DNA from 2 places in the Paraburkholderia caribensis genome. Region 2 is predicted to be linked to the other one. Evidence: riboswitches for the same ligand, from Rfam matches in the RefSeq annotation. Region 2 holds a riboswitch; the other holds the start of a gene.
The links. A riboswitch is a leader RNA that binds a small molecule or an ion and turns the genes downstream of it on or off. The one in region 2 is predicted to bind glycine.

Region 1: another riboswitch for glycine. It lies ahead of C2L66_RS35090 (D-amino acid dehydrogenase); the one in region 2 lies ahead of gcvT (glycine cleavage system aminomethyltransferase GcvT).

Annotation. Positions count from the first base shown of each region.
Region 1 is NZ_CP026103.1:1,232,893-1,237,101, forward strand. It holds gene C2L66_RS35085 (trypsin-like peptidase domain-containing protein) at 1-487, opposite strand, end outside; gene C2L66_RS35090 (D-amino acid dehydrogenase) at 1,083-2,306, opposite strand; glycine riboswitch at 2,487-2,577, opposite strand; gene C2L66_RS35095 (LysR family transcriptional regulator) at 2,652-3,593, opposite strand; gene C2L66_RS35100 (porin) at 3,996-4,209, shown strand, end outside.
Region 2 is NZ_CP026101.1:3,578,663-3,582,871, forward strand. It holds gene C2L66_RS15970 (oxidoreductase) at 1-559, shown strand, start outside; gene C2L66_RS15975 (hypothetical protein) at 656-1,015, shown strand; gene C2L66_RS15980 (hypothetical protein) at 1,038-1,853, opposite strand; glycine riboswitch at 2,107-2,219, shown strand; glycine riboswitch at 2,271-2,412, shown strand; gene gcvT (glycine cleavage system aminomethyltransferase GcvT) at 2,502-3,620, shown strand; gene gcvH (glycine cleavage system protein GcvH) at 3,724-4,104, shown strand; gene gcvP (aminomethyl-transferring glycine dehydrogenase) at 4,172-4,209, shown strand, end outside.

The sequences.
Region 1 (4,209 bases), on a different replicon from region 2:
AGCCGTCGACGACATGCGCCGTCGTCAGTATCAGTCCGTTGGGACTGACGATGAAACCCGAGCCCACGCCCGACATCGCACGCGGAGAACTACTCTGCCCGTCCTGCAACTGCGGCATGGCCTGCCGGAAGAACGCGAACAGCGGGTCGTCACCGTCGATCGCTTCGGAGCTCGCGCCCGAAGCGGCCGCAGGCGCCGCGGCCGGCGCTGGCGGCGTTGGCGCTGCCAGCGGCTTCTCCGGCAGGATCGCGCGGATGTTCACGACGGCGGGCCCGTAACGCTCGACGATCGCCGGGAAGTCGAGCGGGGCGTTCGCATTCGCGGGCGCCGTTCGTTTCTCTTTCACTGGCGCGGACGCAGGCGACGGCGCGGAAGCAGCCGCAGCATGCGGTGCGATCGCTTCGGCGTTGGCGTGGGGGTATCCGGCGAGGCAGGCCGTTGTCACGGCGGTGCATAACCAGGTGCGGGATAGAGTCGAGTGAAACACAGCGCACCTCCGTGGCGTTCGTTATGCCTGGCACTGTGAAGACATTATTTCGTGCGTCGCAGCCGGCGACTGTGACATAGCACACCGAAGAGTCCGAAAAGAAACAGAGCCCATCCGGCCGACGCAAACCATGTCGCATGACGATCCACCCGCAAGCGCAGACGGATGCGATCGACCCTTGATGTCTGTCCGGGTGGATCGAGATCGACTTGAGATTCAGTTGCATGTTTGCCCGCAATGGACAATCCAGGACGCGAACGGTTGACCCGTTCGTCCTGATTCATTTATAGAGAGCGGGCAGCAAAATTGCAGCGAGTACAAATCCTGGCGTGCGTCGCTGGCACTGCTGCCGGTACGCTGATAGTCCGCGCTGATGGTCCGCGCTGATAGCTCGATACGCGTCAGCGGCTACGCCGCCGTGACGCGATTACTGTCGCGCAAAACGCGTCATTCATTCGTGACGGTTCGCGTCGATGAAGCGGGCAGCCAGACGCTCGCGGCAACGCATGCTCGCAAACGCTCACGCACGTTGCTTCGCGTTTCGACTTCGAAAGTCCTGGCCGCCCGCCTGCGCGGATCGTCCGCTACGCGCCGGTTATACCGACGACGCCGACAATGCCTGCGCGACACCCTCCGCCGTCGCCGCCGACAGCGTCCATCCGAGATGACCGTGACCCGTGTTGTAGAACACGCCACGGCGCTTGCCGCGTCCAACCTTCGGCAGCATGCCCGGCAACATCGGACGCAGCCCCGCCCACGGCACGACACGCGCTGTCGATACGCCGGGAAAATGCTCACGCGTCCAGCGCACGAGCGGCTCGATGCGGTCCGAACGGATATCGCGATTCAGGCCGTTCAGTTCGGCCGTGCCCGCGACGCGAAAGCGGTCCGCGCCAAGCCGGCTGGTGACGATCTTCGCGCTGTCGTCGAGCAGGCTGACCCACGGCGCGTGCTGCTGGCTCTTCGCATCGTCGAGACACACGGTGATCGAATAGCCCTTTACGGGGTACACGTTCACATGATCGCCGACCATCGCCGCGAACGCGCGGCTGCCGACTCCCGCGCAGATCACGAGGCTGTCGAACGCCGCCGCATCGCGCTGCCCTTGCGTTTGGCTCGCGACGACGAGCCGCCCGGTGCTTTCCTCGTGAATCGACTGCACCGCCGTGTCGTAGCGAAACTCGACGCCGTGCCGCGCACATGCGTCGGCAAGACCGCGCGTGAACTTGTGGATGTCGCCCGTCGAATCCGACGGCGTGAAAAAACCGCCGTAGAACTCGCCGTGCAGCGCGGGCTCGATTGAACGGATTTCTTCCGGCGTGACGGCGCGCCGCTCCAGGCCGCCTTCGCGCAGCAGCGCATTGACCTTCAGCGCGGACTCGTACTCCTTGCGCGTCGCGTAGAAGTGCAGGATGCCGCGCCGTTCGAGATCGAAGTCGATGCCTTCCCGCGCTGCAATACCGAACAGATGCTCGCGCGCGGCAATCGCGAGGCGCACGGTCTCGATCGTGTTCGCGCGGTAGTGCGGAATCTGCCGCATGAACTCGCCGATCCAGCTGTACTTGTGCCAGTCGGGACGCGGATTCATCAGCAGCGGCGCGTCGCGCCTGAACATCCAGCGCAGACCCTTGATGATGGTCGCGCGGCTGTTCCAGACCTCGGCGTTGCTTGCCGACAGTTGCCCGCCGTTGGCAAACGAGGTTTCCATCGCCGCGTAGCGGTGACGCTCGAAGACAGTGACGCGATAGCCGCGTTGCGCAAGGGCGTAAGCGGTCGTGACGCCGGTAATCCCGGCGCCGATGATGGCGATTCGTGACATGACATGGTCCAGTGTTCGTTGAGCATCGCCGGCCGCGCTTCGTGCTGTCGCTTCTTGCCGCTGCACGCAGCAGCCGGCGCCGATGCCCCATCTGTCCATGTACCTGAGAGTTTCGCCCGCGCGCCGCGAACGGCGGGGGCTCCCCTTCGGTGGGCGCGCACGGCGCCGCTCTCCAGATGTTCCAGCTGCACGGTCCTTTTGCCTGAGAGTTTCCGGGGCGGTTGCTCCGTCGGCGTCGTCCGCTGGGGACGATCTCTCCCGTGCTGCGTTGTGGAACAGTGCGACCTTACCGAAGCCAAAAGAAGCTGGCAAGCCCCTCTTCCGGACGACCTTGCGCCGGACGGCTCAGCTCGATGTCAAGTCGGCTCGCGGCGCACCCGGCGCGAAACCTCTCCGGAAGTATTCGATCGTGAAGTCCACGAAGGTGCGCACTTTCGCCGACACATGCCGGCGGCCGGGATAGACGAGCGACATTTCCTTGAGACCGTTGGTCACCCGATACTGTTCGAGCACGCGCAGCAACGCGCCGTTCGCAATGTCGCCGATGACGTAGTCTTCGGGCAGGATGGCGAGGCCCATGTCGGCGAGCACCAGTTGCCGAAGCATGATCATGCTGTTCACCCTGCACACCGAGTCGAGATTCAAGGTCCGCTCGTGACCGTCGGCGCTCGCGAATGACCACTCAGTTCCGTGCATGTCTCGCGAAGGCGCGAGGAAGCTGTGCGAGGCAAGGTCTTCGAGCGAGGCCGGCGCGCCGTGCCTGTCGATATAGCCGGCGGACGCGACGACGGCGGGCCGCACCGACAGCAACGGACGCTTCACCAGGGTGCTGCCATTCACCTGCCACGACGCGACGATGCCGACGTCGAACCCGTCTTCGACGAGATCGACGGAATGATGCAGCAGCGTGAGGTCCAGCTTCACCTTCGGATGACGCATCCGGTAGCGGTGCAGCAAAGGCGCCAGCGTCGCCAGTGAAAATGAGGCGGCCGCCGCGATCTTGAGCGTGCCCGTGGGCTCGCCCGCCTCTTCTGTCACGGCCGACTCCATCGAATCCAGCAACTCCAGCAGTTGCTGGCACCCTCTCGCATAAGCGCGGCCCGCTTCCGTCAACGACACGCTGCGCGTCGTGCGATTGACGAGACGCGCATTGAGATGCGCCTCCAGCAGCGCCACATAGCGCGTCACGACCGCATTGGAAAGATTGAGACTCGAAGCGGCTCGACTGAACGAGTTGTTCTCGGCGACTCTTAAGAAAATTCGTATTGCCTGCAACTTATTCAGCATGAGCAACAGAAATAAAACAGATTAGACATATATATCAACATTAAATCACCAAATCCATTCAGCGATACAGCCTAAATCACCGCAAATACGATTATCACCCATGTAAACGAGCAACGTAGCAATGCCACAACACAAAATCAAATCCGCGCCATTTTCAAACTAAATATCGAGATGGTTTTCATCAGAAAAAACATCTTCTTATCATTAAAAATCGGATTTATTTTGAGTTCCTAAAAAATAGTTTTTAATTATTAAACATAACGAAACATCAACTCAGACTCTATAGTGCGCTTTGCGTGATCGACGCATGCCGCGAGTTTTCAACGCTACTTGCCGCGGCTATCTCGAACACGGAGCACAGCACATTCATTCAAGTCGCCAGGCTTAGTACGGAACACGAATATGAAAAAAACCACATTGATTTTCGCGGCTGCTTCGGCGGCCTTCGCGGGTGCGGCGCACGCGCAGAGCAGCGTCACGCTGTATGGCCTCGTCGACGCGGGCCTGACTTACGTGAGCAACGAGGCCACGCGCAATTCGCCCATGACGCCGGGCGGGCTGACTGACGGGAAGGCAACCGTCGGCATGACGAGCGGCAACGTGCAGCAAAGCCGCT
Region 2 (4,209 bases):
CGAAGAAGCATCGCGTGGCGGCGGCCTGCTGTTCGATCTCGGCCCGCACCTGATCGACCAGGCGTTGACGCTGTTCGGCGCGCCCGAAACGGTCTATGCAACGGTGAAGGCGTATCGCGACAACGCGAGCGCGCCGGACTACGTGCATCTGCTGCTTGGCTACGCGAATCACGAGGTGGTGCTGCACGCTAGCGCGCTGACGGCGATCGTCGCGCCGCGTTATACGATCCACGGCACGCGCGGCAGTTATGTGAAATACGGACTGGACACGCAGGAAGATCAGTTGAAGGCGGGCTTGCGTCCGGGCGACGCCGGTTTCGGCGGCGGCAATGACGCTGGCACGTTGCGCGTGCTCGAAGGCGAACAGGAAGTGCAGCGCGAACTGCCGACTCGCGACGGCGCGTACGTCGAGTTCTACCGCGCGCTGGCGGCGTCGATTCGCGATGGCGCGCCGTTCCCGGTCAGCGCGGCTGACGCGGTGGACGTGATGGCCATCATCGAACTGGCGGATCGCAGTGAGAAGGAAGGGGCGAGGCTGGCGTTCAGGCGCGAGGCGTAGCAGTCGGGGGGCGGCGATTTCGCTGCCACCCGTCACGTCACATGGGCCTTCAGGGCCCTTCCGCATCCATGCGGGATTAAACAGAAAGGAAGGAATATGCAGCATATCGTCCGCGCGCTGGGCTGTTTCGCGTTGGTTTCGTCGCTCGCCGCGTGCGTGGTCTCCCCGTCGCAGCAGCTCGCCGAGCCGTCTCGCGCGCCGAATCCACATGAAATGGCCGTGCATCGCCTCGAACAGGTCGACGGCCGCATCGACAATATGGGCCGCAGCATCGATGCGCGCGTGAATCAGGGTCACTTTCCGCCGCCCGACGGCGCCGCGCTGCACCGCCGGCTCGACACGATCCGCCACGAAGCGCACGACATGGCCGGACAGCACGGTGGCGGCCTCACGGGCGACGAGCAGCGCGTGCTGAATCAGGAACTGGACACGGCGTCGGCGGCCATCAACCGCTGATCGCACTTCGGCGCGAGCGGGATCAGGGCCCCGTTATCGTGGCCACGACGCGCTCGCGCAACTGAGACCACACGGTCATGTACTCGGCGCGTCCGCTTCCGACGGCAGCGCGCTTGAGTGCATCCAGCATCACGAGTTCCTGCGCGACCTTTCCTGAACCCGGATACACCAGCGGCAGTTGTAGGGGATTGAACGATGCCACCTGCCAGTGCTTCTCGGTTGCGAGCAACAACGATACGAGCCGCTCTATCAGGAACGTTTTCACGGGCGTATCGCCCATTGCGTGGCGGCCCGACGCGTTGAGCGCCTTGCCGAGCGGTGTACTGTTCGATTCCGCGATCCCGAACACGATCTCCGCCTGGTCCAGCCAGTGCCGCCAGAAGCGCGGCTTCGCGACGAAGTAGTTGCAATACACGCTGTTCGACGAATCCATGATGAGCGTGCTCAGTTCGATGCCCGGCTTTAACAGCCGCACGATTTCATCGAACGGCCCCCATGCGTTCGGATGTCCCTGCGCGCCCTGTAGAAAGACGTTCGTAAACAATGCACCCGCATCGAAGAAGGGTGAGAACGACACGATATCCGTCGATTCCGGTACCGTGGCAAGAAACGCATGGACGTCGCTTGCTTCGAGATTCGTCTTGACGGCGAACTTGGGCGACAGGAAACCGTAGAATGCCGTGTCGTCCAGCGTCTGCTCGTGCAGAAAGCGGCGGATTGGCCAGTACTCGCGCCAGTCGGGCCGCTGTCCGACGTTGTCAAGCGGAATGAAACCTTCGTCCAGGCCGCTGCGCGTCTGATCCGAATAGTAGATCTGGTAAATGTGCGCCTTGGTCATCGATTGGATGGTAATGGGTGGACACGAGTGGCCGCATGCAGCCGTTTTGCAAGTATCCGGGGCAATCCGGCAAGCCAATTACTCGATCAGCCGGTAGATCCGGCACCAGTTCGGTCGATCGCGCCCCATGTCAGACCGCAACGCGCAGCCCGGGTTTTTTTGACTGTGCGAGGGGTCGCGCCGCCCGCCGAGCCGCCTTCCCAAAAGGTCCCTCGCCCCGATTTGACATCGCTCCGGCCCTCGCGTACATTCGCCGCACGCGTCGGGAGAGCGCGCCGTCCGCTGTCGTTTTCAGAACGCCCAGCAGTCAGCGCCGCCGAAGGGGCACACCCGCAAACTCTCAGGCAAAAGGACCGACCGCGTCGAAAAACCCGCTCGTCATCCGGTCATCGCGACCTCATTCGAATGAGCGCCCGTTTTTCGCACTCTGGAGAGCGGCAGTAGCGCCCGTGCACTAACCCGCACGCGCAGGCTGCCCACCGAAGGGGCGCGCGCCACGCCGGACAGCACTCGCTGACGGCAGCGCAATCTCTCAGGTATCGAGGACAGAGGGGGCATGCAGTTATCGCTCGTTGGCCCGAGATGGGATCAGGCCGCGAGGGGTTTCGCCGCATGGCCTTTCCTGTTTAGCGACGCCCCGAGGCCCCGATGACCGAACTCAAACACACCCCGCTCCACGCCACGCACCGTGCGCTCAATGCCCGCATGGTCGATTTCGGCGGGTGGGACATGCCCGTCAACTACGGCTCGCAGATCGAAGAACATCGCGCCGTGCGCACCGACGCCGGCATGTTCGACGTATCCCACATGTGCGTCGTCGATTTCACGGGCGAGCGTGTGCGCGCGTTCTTCGAGCACGCGCTGGCGAACAACGTCGGCAAGCTGCAAACCCCGGGCAAGGCGCTCTACTCCTGTCTGCTCAACCCCGAAGGCGGCGTGATCGACGATCTGATCGTCTATTACTTCGGCGAAGATCATTTCCGCGTCGTCGTGAATGCCGGTACGGCTGAGAAAGACGTCGCGTGGTTCAACAAGCTCAATGACGAACAAGGCTTCGGCCTGACCATCAAGCCGCGCCGCGACTACGCAATCGTCGCCGTGCAAGGCCCGAATGCGCGCGAAAAAGTCTGGGCGACCGTGCCCCACGCGCGCGCCGCCAGCGAAGCCCTCAAGCCGTTCAATGCCGCGCGCGTCACCGATACGCCGTTTGGCGAACTCACCGTCGCGCGCACCGGCTACACGGGCGAAGACGGTTTCGAAATCATCGTTCCCGCCGATCACGTCGAAGCGCTGTGGAACGCGCTGCAGGCACAGGGCGTGCGCCCGGCCGGTCTCGGCGCGCGCGACACGTTGCGCCTCGAAGCCGGCATGAACCTGTACGGCCAGGACATGGACGACAACGTGTCGCCCCTCGACGCCGGCCTCGCATGGACGGTCGACCTGTCCGCGCCGCGCGATTTCATCGGCCGCGCGAAGCTCGAAGCGGACGGTTCGAAGTCGTCGTTTGTCGGCCTGATCCTGCACAAGGACAACGGCAAGGCAGCGGGCGTGCTGCGCGCGCATCAGAAGGTCGTCACGCCTCAAGGCGACGGCGAAATCACCAGCGGCACGTTCTCGCCGACCATGCAGGAATCGATCGCCTTCGCGCGCGTGCCGAAGGGCGTGCAGCCGGGCGACGTCGTGCACGTTCAGATCCGTGACAAGGCACTTCCCGCCAGCGTGGTTAAACTGCCATTCGTGCGCAACGGCAAAGTGCTCGTCGGCTGATCGGTCACACGATGAGCGTCACGAGACAGACACCGGACAGACACGAAAACGTCGCGTGCGTCCCACCATTTAAATCAACCGAATTACCGCATAGGAGCATCCGATGAGCATCCCGGCCGATCTGAAATATACCGAATCGCACGAATGGGTCCGCACCGAGGCGGACGGCACGCTGACGGTCGGCATCACCGACCACGCGCAGGAAGCACTCGGCGACATCGTCTTCTTCGAAGTGCAGCAGCTGGGCCAGACCGTCTCGGCAGGCGATACCGTCGCCGTCATCGAATCGGTGAAGGCCGCCTCCGATATCTACGCACCGGTTTCGGGCGAGATCATCGAGGCGAACCAGAACGTCGCCGATACGCCCGACGCCGTGAACAGCGCGCCGTACGACAACTGGCTGTTCAAGATCAAGCCGGCGGCGGGCGCGTCGGAAGACCGTCTGATGGACGCCGCCGCGTACGGCAAGTCGATCGGCGAATAAGCCACTTACTCACGACCGGCGCGGCGTTCGCAATGACAGACGCAAGCCGCGCCAGCAGGAACATTCCATGAAGCTCGAACACCCGGATCGTCTGATGAACCGCAC